DNA from 2 places in the Paenibacillus sp. FSL M8-0212 genome. Region 2 is predicted to be linked to the other one. Evidence: predicted binding sites of a transcription regulator. Region 2 holds the regulator's gene; the other holds the start of a gene.

Region 1 (7,804 bases), 1.0 Mb from region 2:
TAGGTCATCAGCTCTTCGACTATGTCATCGTAAATAATGGTGATATTCCGCTACAAGTGCAGAATAAGTATGCGGAAAAAGGAGCAAAACCGGTTGTGCTGGATATGAATGTACTCGAAAGTGCCGGCTATCAGGTGGTTGCAGATACTCTTGTTCTGTTCAAAACCTATCTGCGTCATGATGCCGACAAGTTAAGTCATCACATCTACCAACTGGTACAAAATTGGATGTTACGGAAGAGGTGAAGTCCCATGTCGTTTGCAGCACAGACCAAAAAAGAGTTAACCATGATCGAGAGCGAACCGTGCTGCGAAAAGGCGGAACTTTCAGCCCTCATCCGTATGCTTGGTGCAGTGCAGTTATCGAATAAAAAAGTGATCTTGGATATTTCGACGGAGAATGCCGCCATTGCAAGACGGGCATACTCTCTGCTTAAAAAGCATTTTCAAGTGCATACGGAACTACTGGTCCGCAAAAAAATGCGGCTGAAAAAGAACAATGTATATATTGTTCGAATTCCAACTATGGTACAAGAGATTCTCAACAGTCTTCATATTGTATCGGAAGGTTTTCTGTTTACGCCAGGAATTAATACGGAGTTATTTCAGCAGAACTGTTGTAAACGTGCCTATCTTCGCGGTGCATTTCTGGCCGGTGGATCGGTTAATAATCCGGAAGGTTCCTCGTACCATCTGGAGATTGCGTCCATGTATGAAGAGCACTGTCAGGCACTGGTTGACCTGGCCAATGAATTTCATCTGAATGCCCGGTGTATAGAACGGAAAAAAGGATTCATCCTATACATTAAGGAAGGCGAGAAAATCATTGAGCTGCTCAGCATCATTGGTGCTCATCAGGCCTTGTTCAAGTTTGAAGATGTACGAATTATGCGTGATATGCGTAACTCCGTTAACCGGATTGTCAATTGTGAGACCGCCAACCTGAATAAAACGATTGGAGCGGCGGTAAGACAAATCGATAATATCCGGTTGTTACAAAAGGAAGTTGGTCTGGAATCGTTGCCTGAGAAACTTCGCGAGGTGGCGGAGGTTCGACTCGCTCATCCAGATATCAATTTGAAAGAAGTAGGCGAACTCCTTAAAGGTACAGTTAGCAAGTCGGGAGTGAACCATCGGCTTCGTAAAATTGATGAGCTGGCTGAGAAAGTACGCACAGAACGTTATGGTTAAGACGGCGTAGGGTAAAGTAACAAGGTCGGCTGTTTCTGCTGAACAGAAAGGCCGGGAAAGTCAACCGTTAAGGACCTAGGGAACTTACTTAGGTCATTGGATGCGCTGTGCAAAAGATGAAATTAGGGCAAGATAATGTCCTCTAAAGCACTTTGAGTTTTTTCTTCTAGTGTCCTGCACGGGTTAATGGTATAATGTTGTATAAATATAATTGTGTATTTAATGTCCAGATTTCATAATAGGGGGTAAGTTTCCATGACAAAGCACCCGGTAGTTGTCCGTTTGAAAACGGGTCTCCATGCCAGACCTGCGGCACTGTTCGTTCAAGAAGCGAATAAGTACTCGTCTGAAGTGTTCGTCGAGAAGGACGACAAAAAAGTTAATGCAAAAAGTATCATGGGGATCATGAGCCTTGCAATTAGCACAGGTACGGAAATCCAGATTAGTGCAGAAGGCGCGGATGCCGAACAGGCTGTAAACGCTTTAGTTAGTCTGGTAAGCAAGGAAGAGCTCGAAAACCAATAAGATATGATCAATCCAATGAAGAAGTCCCGAAAGGGGCTTTTTTGCGTTATTGACGTATTTGCTATCGTCAAGTGCAACATTATGGAATTTGTCCCGTCTGTTAAGGTATCAAATCGATTAAAGTTTGAGATGTTAACACATAAGGAGGCTATCGTGATGGGTAAACAATGGATGAAACCGTTTGGTGCGGTGCTGGTGGCAAGTACGTTGCTTGTTGGAGGAACAGCATGGGTTGCACCAGGTAACTATGCTTACGCTGCAGAAGTTCAGGGAGTACAACAGAATGTGATTAATGTTGTGGGTAAAGGTGAGATTCAGGTGAAGCCTGATATCGCTTATCTGTCCATTGGTGTGAACAGTACTGCAGAGACAGCTGCATCTGCTCAAAAAGCGAATGCTGCGAAAGTTCAAAAGGTATCCAACTTGCTGAAGAATACGTGGAAGATCAGTGCAGACGACATTCAAACGAGTCAGTTCTCTGTACAACCCAACTATACGTATAGCGAAAAAGACGGACAACAAATTAAAGGATACACAGCGCATCATACGCTGACTGTCACATATCGTGAGATGGATAAGATTGGCGAGTTGCTCGATGCTGCTTCGGGGGCAGGTGCCAACAACATTGAAAACGTGCGCTTTACTGTAGAAAATCCGGAAAGTTATGAGTCCCAAGTGATTGAGAAAGCTGTTGCCAATGCAGATGTGAAAGCAGGCGCCATTGCAAAAGCAGTTAAACGTCAACTGGGTGCTGTTCTTTCCGTGAGCCAAGGTGATGGCAATGTGCCTGTATTCTATGCAAGTGAGGCGCTGATGTCCAAAGCACAAGATACAGCAGGTGGCACTGAGATTGAAACAGGCCAAGTTAAAGTTAGCACAATCCTGAATATCACGTATGAAATGAAATAAACAAGATTGAACTAAGGATTGTAAGCTCAAGTAACCTTTTCAAGGGTCATTTGAAGGGTACAACGAAATGATGACAAAGACTTTGTCCTGTGGACAGAGTCTTTTTTTGTTGGAAAAGCAAACTTTGATGAAGTTAGATAGGAGGGTGCCTTTTTGAAGCAACAAGAAATGCTGGTTATTGGTATCTTTTTTGTATAGTTGTTCGTGACAAAAAGGTCATATCCCGTTATATTTTCCGCTTGATATTCATCAACATTGTAACTCGAGCTGTAAACCTTTCCGAAATCGGGTTAATTATAATAGAGAGGTGAGCGTATGAGATATGCGATCAGATCAGGACTACATACGCAATGATCCCTAATTGTGAATTCAGAGAGGAGTTTTATATATGACATCATGGAAAAAATGGACAAGTGCTTTGCTCGCAGCAGGAATTATTGTAGGTAGCGGTTCGGTATGGCAGGACAGTTCGGTTCAGGCAGCATCGGTATCCTCGAAAGTGACAACCCCGGCTGAGGTAACTCTGAAATCGGGTGGGAAAACACTGACTCAAAAAGGACTTCTTCAAGGTGGCTCAACTTGGGTCTCTCTTACTGCAGTTAAAGATGTGGCAGGTGGAACGCTGAAATATGATGCGAAAACCAAGTCATATACGGTAACAGCAGCCAACAATGCGATGACCGTTAGCCTGATGGATGGACAGCCAAACGTTTATATTAACGGTTATTACCCTCAGGTGGAAGCGAAATTGATTCAGGGTCGATTATATATCCCATTCTCGGCAATGAGAGATTATCTGGGTGTACAGGGGAATTGGGATGGCAAAACCAAAACGTTGACACTCAGCAAGGTGAAACAAAATAACGTTAAAATTAAAGCGGCAACAGTTAATGTTACTGTAAAAAATGCTGAAGTAGATGTTCAATATCCACAGGTGAGTGGACTTGCCAGCAAAGAAGCTGAAGCAGCGATCAACAAAGTGCTGAAAGACGAAGTGGATGCTTATGTAGCTGACTTCAAGAAACAGACATCTGAATTCGGCGGTGCTACAGCCAACCGTCCATATGCATTTGAGAGCTCTTATGTAGTGACGTACAACGAAAAAGGCGTGCTGGGACTCATTACACAACGATACGAAGATTATGCTGGCGCTCATGGTATGACATACCGTACGGGCCACACCTTTGCACTGGACACAGGTAAGGAGCTTACATTAGATGATGTGCTGCAAAATAACAAAACCATGCGTGAGACGTTGGGTAAAAAAGTGGGCGAGCAACTGAAAGCCCGCGGTGGATACCTCGATGGGTATAAAGGGTTAAATAAAGATCAGGATTTCTATGTTACACCAACGGGTGTGGTCGTGTTCTTCCAGCTGTATGAGTATACAGCGTACGCAGAGGGATTCCCTGAAATGCCATTTACGTATAAAGAGATTCTTCCTAAAGGCACAGAACCATTTAGCGATGTAACGGGAACCAAATAAAGAATCATTATTATGCACTCTTAAGTTATTTTTCTTATAAAATGAAAAAAGAAGCCCTCATCATGATCATGATGAGGGCTTCTTCTCGTATAGACAACACAATGAGGTGTTGCTGATTACGTTAGGTATTGATATATTAACGCGAAGACCGTGGTCTAACTAACACTTAGATTCCTTGGGAACCTACGTTTTCAATAACTTTATCAATGATACCGTAATCGGCAGCTTCAGCAGCACTCATGAAGTAGTCACGATCTGTATCTTTCTCAATCCGCTCCAGAGGTTGACCTGAACGCTCAGAGATGATGCGGTTCAACGTATCACGCATTTTCAAAATGCGACGAGCACGGATTTCGATGTCAGAAGCCTGACCTTGTGCACCACCAAGTGGTTGGTGAATCATAATTTCACTGTTTGGTAATGCAAAACGTTTACCTTTTGCACCGGCATTCAACAAGAATGCACCCATGGAAGCCGCCATACCTACACAGATGGTAGATACATCCGGTTTGATGAATTGCATTGTATCGTAAATCGCCATACCGGCTGTAATCGATCCGCCTGGGCTGTTGATGTATAAGTGAATGTCTTTCTCCGGATCTTCCGCAGCCAGGAACAACATCTGTGCCATAATGGCATTAGCCACTACGTCATTAACATCGCTACCAAGGAAAATAATACGATCCTTCAGCAATCTGGAGTAGATGTCGTAGGCGCGCTCACCCCGGTTGCTCTGTTCAACGACCATTGGAATAAAACTCACGTGAAAAACCTCCTTGGAATGTAAATGTTATTGGTGTTTATAATTAAACTGTTACCGTATTACCCACATAATAAACAATTCCAAACAAAAAGTCAAAGAAAGTCAAACTAACTTACAAAAAAAAGAAACCTTTCCGGTTTCATTGGTTAAATGGGTTATGAGCTGTTAAATAAAAATGGCGCGCCCGCCAAGAATCGAACTTGGATCTCAGGCTTCGGAGGCCTACGTCATATCCATTGGACCACGGGCGCACATTATGTGACAGCAATAATGATTATAGCTCATGAAATATTTAATTGCAAGCAGTTCGTTGTGGTATTGGTTTGGATTAACCCAAAAATGATCATGATGAAGAAGAGTGGATAAAGAGTGCATTTAAGTAAATGCTATTAGAGGTTTTGGACATGCCGTATGAAATGTGTTTCTGAGCGATATGTAGATGGAATTCTTTCGTTTCTTCTATATATGGTATGCGTGAGCTAGTCCTTGATCATGGAAGTCTAGGATTGTGAAAATAGGCGCGTACAAACGCTGAATGCGTGTCGAAATAACACGTTGAAACACTTGCATGTCACGTCAGTTTTAGGTAGAATAGACGTGGGACTTAAAAAGTTAACCCGGGACGTTTTAGGGCCACGAAAGAGAGCTTAGAACGAGAACTTGCGGGAGTGGAAAGCATGCGAACGATTTTAGAAGTACAAAAGCAGCTTCTGCCTGATCTCATGGATATCTTGAAAAAGAGGTATACGATTCTGCAACAGATCATGTTATCGGATGTGATCGGACGGAGAACGTTAGCTAATTCCATGCAGATGACCGAGCGGGTTCTGAGGGCTGAGACCGATCTGTTAAAGGCTCAGGGACTTATTGAAATTGACAGTGCAGGAATGAAGATCAGCGAGGCAGGGTATGATTTGCTGCAGCAGTTAGAGCCCGTAGCCAAAGAGTTGTTCGGATTATCCGAGCTGGAAGAGCGCATCAAGCAAGCCTACGGTCTGCAAAAGGTAGTTGTGGTTCCTGGTGATTCGGACGTTTCTCCATTTGCCAAAAGGGAACTGGGCAGAGCCGGAGCGAAGGCTCTCGGCAATATCATGAGTGACAACGACGTTGTCGCCGTTACTGGCGGATCAACAACGGCCGAAGTCGCAGAGCAACTGACTCCGCCAACATCGCTCAAAGGTGTCTGGTTCGTACCGGCACGCGGTGGACTTGGAGAAAGCCTTGAAATTCAGGCAAATACGATTGCATCCACAATGGCAAAACGGGTAGGAGCGCAATACAAACTCCTGCATGTACCGGATTTGCTTAGTGATCATGCCTACGAATCATTAATCCAGGACCCTAGTGTTCAGGAGATTCTGCAGCTGATTCGGAAATCGCGGATTGTAATTCATGGAATTGGTGATGCCGTGGAGATGGCGACAAGACGTAAACTTGCGACGGAGATTATCGATGAACTTCAGGAGCAAGGAGCCGTATCTGAATCTTTCGGTTATTACTTTAATGATCAGGGTAAGGTGGTACATACCATGCTTACACTGGGTATGCGACTTCAGGATATTGAACGAACCGATGTCGTGATTGGAATTGCAGGTGGCAAAAGCAAAGCTGCTGCCATTCACTCCGTGTTGCGATTTGGTCAGGAAGATATTCTGATTATTGATGAGGCTGCTGCCGAAGTCATCGTTGCTGAAATGGAATAAGGGTTTACTTTGCATCACAACTATTGTTGTCTTGACGGACTTCACCGTCTGTCTTGAATATATAAGTTTCATAAAAAATTAATCAAAACTTGGGAGGAACTTACTCATGATTAAAGTAGGTATTAACGGTTTTGGACGTATTGGACGCTTGGCATTCCGCCGTATTCAAAATGTAGCAGGCATCGAGGTAGTAGCAATCAACGACTTGACTGATGCTAAAATGCTCGCTCATTTGCTCAAATATGATACAACTCAAGGTCGCTTCGATGGCGATGTTGAAGTACACGATGGCTTCTTCAAAGTGAACGGCAAAGAAGTTAAAGTATTGGCTAACCGTAACCCGGAAGAACTTCCTTGGGGCGACCTGGGCGTAGATATCGTTCTGGAATGTACTGGTTTCTTCACAACTAAAGAAGCAGCTGAGAAACACTTGAAAGGTGGAGCTAAGAAAGTTGTTATCTCCGCACCAGCTACTGGCGACATGAAAACCATCGTTTACAACGTAAACCATGAAATCCTCGACGGTACTGAAACTGTAATCTCCGGCGCATCTTGCACAACAAACTGCCTGGCACCTATGGCAAAAACACTGCAAGACAAATTCGGAATCGTTCAAGGTTTGATGACTACAATTCACGCTTACACTGGCGACCAAAACACTTTGGATGCTCCACACCCTAAAGGTGACTTCCGTCGTGCTCGCGCAGCAGCTGAAAACATCATCCCTAACACAACTGGTGCTGCTAAAGCAATCGGTCTGGTAATCCCAGAACTGCAAGGCATCCTTGATGGTGCAGCTCAACGTGTACCAGTAGCTACTGGTTCCCTGACTGAGCTCGTAACTGTTCTGAACAAAAAAGTAACTGCTGAAGAAGTTAACGCAGCTATGCAAGAAGCTTCCGATCCAGAAACTTTCGGATACACAGAAGACGAAATCGTATCTTCCGATATCCAAGGAATCACTTTCGGTTCCCTGTTTGATGCAACTCAAACTAAAGTTCTGACTGTTGGCGACCAACAATTGGTTAAAACTGTAGCTTGGTATGACAATGAAATGTCCTACACTGCACAATTGGTTCGCACTTTGGAGCACTTTGCAAAAATGATTAAGTAATATCTGAAATAAAATAGAGCGGAAACAGATGCTATATTGTTTCCGCTCTTTATATATCTACATTTTGCAAATTTCTCAAAAACACCAGGATTGACAAGGGATTTTAGCTCTTGA
Region 2 (7,804 bases):
CCCCAGTAAACGGCGGCCGTAACTATAACGGTCCTAAGGTAGCGAAATTCCTTGTCAGGTAAATTCTGACCCGCACGAATGGCGTAACGACTTGGGCGCTGTCTCAACGAGAGATCCGGTGAAATTTTAATACCTGTGAAGATGCAGGTTACCCGCGACAAGACGGAAAGACCCCATGGAGCTTTACTGCAGCTTGATATTGAATTTGGGTACGATCTGTACAGGATAGGTGGGAGCCTTTGAAACGTGAGCGCCAGCTTGCGTGGAGGCAACGTTGGGATACCACCCTGATCGTATCTAGGTTCTAACCTGGTACCGTAATCCGGTGCGGGGACAGTGTCAGGTGGGCAGTTTGACTGGGGCGGTCGCCTCCTAAAGAGTAACGGAGGCGCCCAAAGGTTCCCTCAGAATGGTTGGAAATCATTCGAAGAGTGCAAAGGCATAAGGGAGCTTGACTGCGAGACCTACAAGTCGAGCAGGGACGAAAGTCGGGCTTAGTGATCCGGTGGTACCGCATGGAAGGGCCATCGCTCAACGGATAAAAGCTACCCTGGGGATAACAGGCTTATCTCCCCCAAGAGTCCACATCGACGGGGAGGTTTGGCACCTCGATGTCGGCTCATCGCATCCTGGGGCTGAAGTAGGTCCCAAGGGTTGGGCTGTTCGCCCATTAAAGCGGTACGCGAGCTGGGTTCAGAACGTCGTGAGACAGTTCGGTCCCTATCTGTCGTGGGCGTAGGAAATTTGAGAGGAGCTGTCCTTAGTACGAGAGGACCGGGATGGACGTACCGCTGGTGTACCAGTTGTTCCGCCAGGAGCACCGCTGGGTAGCTATGTACGGACGGGATAAACGCTGAAAGCATCTAAGCGTGAAGCCCCCCTCAAGATGAGATTTCCCAGTATGTAAGACCCCTTGAAGACGACGAGGTAGATAGGCTGGGGGTGGAAGTGCAGCAATGCATGGAGCTGACCAGTACTAATCGGTCGAGGGCTTATCCAATTAGCAAGTTCTAAATCGCATGTTTCGTTTCGAATCTAGTTTTCAGAGAATGATCTCTGAAATGAAAATCGTTACATCACAGAACGTGTGTATGATTTTCAGTTCCATATCTGATTTCAAGAAGCTATGCTTCGACAAATCGCGTTTGGTGGCGATGGCGGAGGGGTTCCACACGTACCCATCCCGAACACGACCGTTAAGCCCTCTAGCGCCGATGGTACTTGGACCGCAGGGTCCTGGGAGAGTAGGACGCCGCCAAGCGAAGAACCACTGCCGATGTTATTCGGTGGTGGTTTTTATTTGTTTATTTAAGGGGATGCGAAAGCATCTCTTATTTGACTTTGTAAGAATCCTCTGACACACTCTAAGGGGTACATATATCACATATCAGGCCATGATTTGGATTGATAATAACTCTAGCGAATGGGGTGTAGGACGACATGGAAATTCAGAAATTGACGGTAGATGATTTTGAACCGGCTATGGCACTCTCCAAATATGCTTTTCAAGTAGTAATGAGTGAGGAACAAAAAGAAAAACGGCGGAGTCAATTTTCGTCACAGGATATATGGGGTGTATATGAGGACGGGCAGCTAGGAGCCAAACTTCACATCATTCCTTTTCAAACCTATATTCATGGCAGATCGTTCGAAATGGGCGGTATTGCGGGTGTAGCCACCTGGCCAGAGTATAGACGCAAAGGCTGGGTAGCGGGTCTGCTGAAGCATGCGTTGGAAGAAATGAATCGTAACAAACAAAGTATATCGTTCTTGCATCCATTCTCTTTTGGTTTCTATCGGAAGTATGGATGGGAGACTTATGTTGAATTTAAACGTTATAAAGTACCTACAGCTCATTTGCCTATGAAAAAAGCGACACCGGGAACAATTCGGCGTGGGGATCCGGGCCTCAGTATTTTAAAGGAAGTATACAGTGCTTATGCTGAGCGTTATAACGGAACTCTGGTTCGGGATGATGCAAGGTGGGAGAATTCAGTTCTTGTTAATGGGACCAGCCAGAAGGCTGTATATTACGATGAAGCTGATGCAGCACAAGGTTATCTTTTATATGAAGTTAAGGAAAATAAATTTACCATTAAAGAGATCATCTATCTGAATGAAGAGGCTAGACAAGGGCTGTGGACCTTCATTGCCAATCATGATTCCATGATTCAGGAAGTTACGTTGCAGGCACCAGCCAGTGATACGCTTGCTTTCCAATTGGATAACCCACGGATTCAGCAAGAAATCGTACCTTATTTTATGGCACGCATCGTTAGTGTGGAGCAGTTTATATCCCAGTATCCATTTGCAAGCCAAGACTCACCAGTGCAAATTGTTCTACAGGTAGAGGATACCCACGCTCCATGGAATGAAGGGGTATGGCAATTAAACGTGGCAATGAATGGAACAGCGTCCATATGGAAAACATCGGAGCCAATTACTGATGATCAGAGTATTAAGTTAGACATTCAGTCCCTTACCGCAGTGCTGATGGGGTATCGCAGACCAACGGAAATGGCACGGATCGGAAGAATTCACGGACCAGAAGCAGCAATCAAGGCTTTGGAACAAGCGATTCCTGAACGGGAAACCTATTTACTCGATTTCTTCTGATGACTATTACTATTCCCACTGCTTCATTTAAACTTGATTGGCTTATATAGAAATACGGCGTGATCGAAAGACAAATGGACTTCTCCAGCAATTTTGGAGAGGTTTTTTTGTGTCTGGGGAATATTTCGTGTAAAATCGTAAAAAATGAATAGTGACCCCACTTGGCAAAACCACAAAATATGCTATAATGGTTATAAAGTCAAAGAAAGTCAAAGTCAACTAAAGGTTTAATACTTAAGTAACTTTCTTTCTACAATCTGATGGATGAGCGCCAATATACGGGATTCATTTCATCGGAGGATCAAGGGAATATTAAAGGACCTTCGTGCTTCCTTCGCTCTCCTGTTGACACCTGTGGAAGCAAGATTCGCTGTTTCCCTGATTGGTTAAATGGGTAGAGAAGGTGTACTCTGTGGGGGCGTGTGGGTCCTTATTGACTTAACGTTTCAGACAGTGGAGGATGATTGGATGCGTAATATCTCTGATATTATCGAACGATATCTGAAGAGTATTTTGCATGAAAGTCCCGAAGGAATGGTTGAAATTCAGCGTAATGATCTGGCAGATCAATTCTCATGTGTACCTTCCCAGATCAATTATGTCATCAGCACACGTTTTACACTCGAGAAGGGATACCTGGTAGAGAGTAAACGCGGCGGTGGTGGTTATGTTCGCATACAGCGCATTGAATTACCGGCCCAATCAGCTCTGCATAATCATTTGCACCATAGTATTGGTGAAGAGATCGGGCAGACAGCTGCCGAAGGTCTGATCTATCAATTGGAAGAAGCGCGCTTCTTGAGCAAGCGGGAAGCCGGGTTGATGCGAGCTGCTGTATCTAGAGAGGTTATATTAGTCAAACTTCCTTACCGGGATCAAATTCGTGCCAGAATGTTGAAGGCGATGTTAATATCTTTGCTCGGTAAATGAAAACTATCGGGGTCAAAGGAGGTACATCAATATGCTGTGCCAAGAATGCAATAAACGTCCGGCGACACTTCATTTTACGAAGATTGTAAATGGAGAGAAGACGGAATTCCATATTTGTGAGTCATGTGCCCGTGAAAAAGGGGAAATGATCCCTGGGACAGCAGGCGGTTTTTCCATTCACAACTTGTTGTCCGGGTTGCTTGATTTTGATCCAGCCGGCAAAAGTGGATCGGCAGGAGCACCACCTGCAAAAGCACTTCAGTGTGAAGAGTGTGGTATGACGTACTCACAATTCAGCAAGATAGGCCGATTTGGCTGCAGTTCATGTTATAAATATTTTGACAGCCGTCTGGACCCTTTGTTCAAGCGGGTTCATGGTAGTACGTCCCATGTAGGCAAAGTGCCTGCACGAGCTGGTGGTCGCATCAAGGTGAAACGGCAAATCGCTGATCTGAAGCGTGAGCTTCAGGAGAGCATCGCCCAAGAGGAATTTGAAGAGGCGGCTCAGATCCGTGACCAGATCAGAGGGCTTGAAAAAGGAATAGCTCAGGAGTAAAGTTTGTCATGAGTAGGAGGGATGCGTAATGCCTAATCTGCGCTTTACAGAGAAGGCGCTCAGCGACTGGATGCGCAGTGATGCGGCTGATTCCGAAATCGTCATTAGCAGCCGTGTCCGGATTGCGCGCAACCTTCAGCATGTTCCGTTTCCGATGCTGGCTTCCAATGAGCAATCGGAAGAGGTGCTGAATAAGCTGAGCGAAGTACTTCAATACGATGACGTTCATGCCTTTGGGGATTTTCATACGTTGGATCTGATCGATATTGACGAACTCGACAAACGGGTGCTGGTGGAGAAACATCTCATCAGTCCAAGTCTTGCGAATGAATCCAGAAATGGTGCGGTTATTCTCAGTGAGGATGAGTCTGTCAGTATTATGATTAATGAAGAGGATCATCTTCGTATCCAGTGCCTCTATCCGGGGTTCCAGGTAAAAGAAGCCTGGGAGAAAGCTTCTGCAATAGATGATGCTTTTGAAGCGCACGTGGATTATGCTTTTGATGATCGCAGAGGATACTTAACCAGCTGTCCTACCAATGTAGGTACAGGTGTCAGAGCATCGGTTATGATGCACCTGCCTGCCCTGGTGATGACGCAGCAGATTGGCCGTATTTTAACCGCAGTTTCCCAAGTGGGATTGACTGTAAGGGGGATATATGGTGAAGGCAGTGAGGCGATGGGGAACCTGTTTCAGATCTCGAACCAGATTACACTGGGACAGACCGAACAGGAAGTTATCGAGAACCTGCACGGTGTTGTGTTACAGATGATTGGTCATGAACGTACTGCCAGAGAACGGTTAATGAGCGACTCCAGACTTCGAATTACGGATCGTGTCATGCGCTCTTACGGCATATTGTCTCATGCAGCTATTGTTGATTCAAAGGAAGCTGCACAGCGCTTATCGGATGTACGCCTTGGCGTGGATCTCGGTTTGTTGGATGGACTGTCCATCACGGTAATGAATGAGTTGAACGTGATGACACAGCCGGGATTCCTGCAGAAAACATTCGGGGAAGATATGCGCACAGATGAGCGTGACATCTATCGTGCTCAGTTGATTCGTGATACGATCAATGCAGCGAAGCAGTCCTAGCTTAGCCTGATATTGTATTGAATTATGGTTTCATGCCGCATTGCGGCTTTTATATAATAAGGCATGTACAAATGCCGAATGACTTTATTCGCAGCACGGCTGCAAACAAAAATGATATGAAGAATACGACGGGGATTGTTTGAAACCCCTCGTTTTATCCAAAACCATGGAGGTGCAGGAGATATGATGTTTGGAAGATTTACGGAACGGGCCCAAAAGGTGCTCGCACTCGCGCAGGAAGAAGCTGTCCGTCTCGGTCATAATAACATCGGTACTGAGCATATTTTGCTCGGCCTCATTCGTGAAGGCGAAGGCATCGCAGCCAAAGCACTGATCGGCCTGGGACTCGGATTGGAAAAAATTCAGGATGAAGTAGAAACGCTGATTGGCCGTGGCCAAGAGCAACCTACCAACATTGCATATACGCCACGTGCGAAAAAAGTAATTGAACTGTCTATGGATGAAGCTCGTAAATTGGGCCATACCTATGTAGGCACAGAGCATATCCTGCTCGGATTGATTCGTGAAGGCGAGGGTGTTGCAGCACGTGTGCTCAATAACCTGGGTATCAGCCTGAACAAAGCACGTCAACAAGTGTTACAGTTGCTTGGCAGCAGTGAAGCTGTATCCAGCCATAATGGAACACCTGCCAATGTCAGCACACCAACGCTGGACAGTCTGGCACGTGACCTCACGGCTTACGCCAGAGAGAATAACCTTGACCCAGTCATTGGGCGTAGCAAAGAAATTGAGCGTGTCATCCAAGTGCTCAGCCGTCGTACCAAGAACAACCCGGTATTGATCGGTGAGCCAGGTGTAGGTAAAACAGCGATTGCTGAAGGCCTTGCACAAAAAATCATTGCAAATGAGATTCCGGAAACATTGCGCGACAAACGTGTAATGACTCTGGATATGGGTTCAGTAGTCGCTGGAACCAAATATCGTGGTGAGTTTGAAGATCGTCTGAAAAAAATCATGGATGAGATTCGCCAAGCAGGTAACATTGTCCTGTTTATCGACGAATTGCATACTTTGATTGGCGCAGGCGGAGCTGAAGGTGCCATCGATGCTTCTAACATTTTGAAACCGGCTCTGGCCCGTGGAGAATTGCAATGTATCGGTGCGACAACACTGGATGAATATCGTAAATACATCGAGAAGGATGCAGCGCTTGAGCGTCGTTTCCAACCGATTACTGTAGATCAGCCTTCTCCGGAAGAAGCGATTCAAATCTTGCATGGCTTGCGTGACCGTTATGAGGCGCATCACCGCGTGAAAATTACGGACGAAGCGATTGTGCAGGCAGTTAAACTGTCTGACCGTTACATTACAGACCGTTTCCTGCCAGACAAAGCGATCGACCTGATTGATGAGGCGGGTTCCAAAGTAAGATTGAACTCTTACACGATCCCACCAAACCTGAAACAACTGGAAAGCCGTCTGGAAGATATCCGCAAGGAAAAAGACGCTGCAGTTCAAAGCCAGGAGTTCGAAAAAGCAGCCGCTCTGCGTGATACGGAACAAAAAATCCGTGAAGAGCTGGATGTAACGAAGAACCAATGGAAAGAAAAACAAGGTCGCACGGATTCCGAAGTAACACCTGAGGATATCGCACAAGTGGTAGCCAACTGGACAGGAATTCCAGTGAACAAACTGAAAGAAGAAGAGACACAGCGTCTGATGAATCTGGAATCGATTCTGCATGAACGTGTCATCGGCCAAGATGAGGCTGTGAAATCGGTCAGCCGTGCGGTGCGTCGTGCTCGTGCGGGACTTAAAGATCCAAAACGTCCGATGGGTTCATTCATCTTCCTCGGCCCTACAGGGGTAGGTAAAACAGAACTTGCTCGTGCTCTGGCTGAAGCGATGTTTGGCGATGAAAATGCAGTAATCCGTATTGATATGTCCGAGTATGGTGAGAAACATTCAACTTCCCGACTCGTCGGAGCGCCTCCGGGATATGTTGGATACGAAGAAGGTGGCCAGCTGACAGAGAAAGTTCGTCGCAAACCATATTCCGTTGTCCTGCTCGATGAAATTGAGAAAGCACATCCGGAAGTATTCAATATCTTGCTGCAAGTGCTTGAGGATGGTCGTCTGACGGATTCCAAAGGTCGCGTTGTTGACTTCCGGAATACGCTGATTATCCTGACATCCAACGTGGGTGCTGAAGCGATCAAACGTAACTCTACACTTGGCTTCACAGCAGTTGTGGATGCAGGTGCGGATTACGATAACATGAAGGGTAAAGTCATGGATGAGCTGAAGAAAAGCTTCCGTCCAGAGTTCCTTAACCGGATTGATGAAATTATTGTATTCCACTCTCTGGAACAGAAACACATTGCAGAGATTGTTACCCTCATGAGTGAGGAACTTCGCAAACGGCTACGTGAATACGAGGTTGACTTCGAACTCACCGACAATGCGAAGGACTTCCTTGCTAAAGCCGGCTTTGATCCAGCTTACGGTGCACGTCCGCTTCGTCGGGCAATTCAGAAGAATATCGAGGACAAATTGTCTGAAGAGTTGCTCACAGGTAACGTAACCAAAGGGGATTCATTGCTCATCGACGAAGAGAACGGTGCATTGTCTGTTACGAAAAA

What was found. Region 2 encodes CtsR, which represses protease genes until heat stress. Its sites were predicted from a motif close to ATGGTCAATAAAGGTCAAACA; they were not measured.
Region 1: clpP (ATP-dependent Clp endopeptidase proteolytic subunit ClpP) is a predicted target of CtsR. The motif match lies at 4,962-4,982, and genes of this name have one in related genera.

Annotation. Positions count from the first base shown of each region.
Region 1 is NZ_JBBORP010000001.1:2,282,198-2,290,001, reverse strand. Features, by position in the region: gene MKX68_RS10165 (gluconeogenesis factor YvcK family protein) at 1-245, shown strand, start outside; gene whiA (DNA-binding protein WhiA) at 252-1,190, shown strand; gene MKX68_RS10155 (HPr family phosphocarrier protein) at 1,446-1,715, shown strand; gene MKX68_RS10150 (SIMPL domain-containing protein) at 1,872-2,624, shown strand; gene MKX68_RS10145 (stalk domain-containing protein) at 3,013-4,110, shown strand; gene clpP (ATP-dependent Clp endopeptidase proteolytic subunit ClpP) at 4,277-4,873, opposite strand; tRNA gene MKX68_RS10135 (tRNA-Arg) at 5,050-5,124, opposite strand; gene MKX68_RS10130 (sugar-binding transcriptional regulator) at 5,551-6,576, shown strand; gene gap (type I glyceraldehyde-3-phosphate dehydrogenase) at 6,683-7,690, shown strand.
Region 2 is NZ_JBBORP010000001.1:3,292,148-3,299,951, forward strand. Features, by position in the region: rRNA gene MKX68_RS14485 (23S ribosomal RNA) at 1-1,000, shown strand, start outside; rRNA gene rrf (5S ribosomal RNA) at 1,145-1,261, shown strand; gene MKX68_RS14495 (GNAT family N-acetyltransferase) at 1,441-2,616, shown strand; gene MKX68_RS14500 (CtsR family transcriptional regulator) at 3,085-3,546, shown strand; gene MKX68_RS14505 (UvrB/UvrC motif-containing protein) at 3,578-4,102, shown strand; gene MKX68_RS14510 (protein arginine kinase) at 4,131-5,201, shown strand; gene MKX68_RS14515 (ATP-dependent Clp protease ATP-binding subunit) at 5,385-7,804, shown strand, end outside.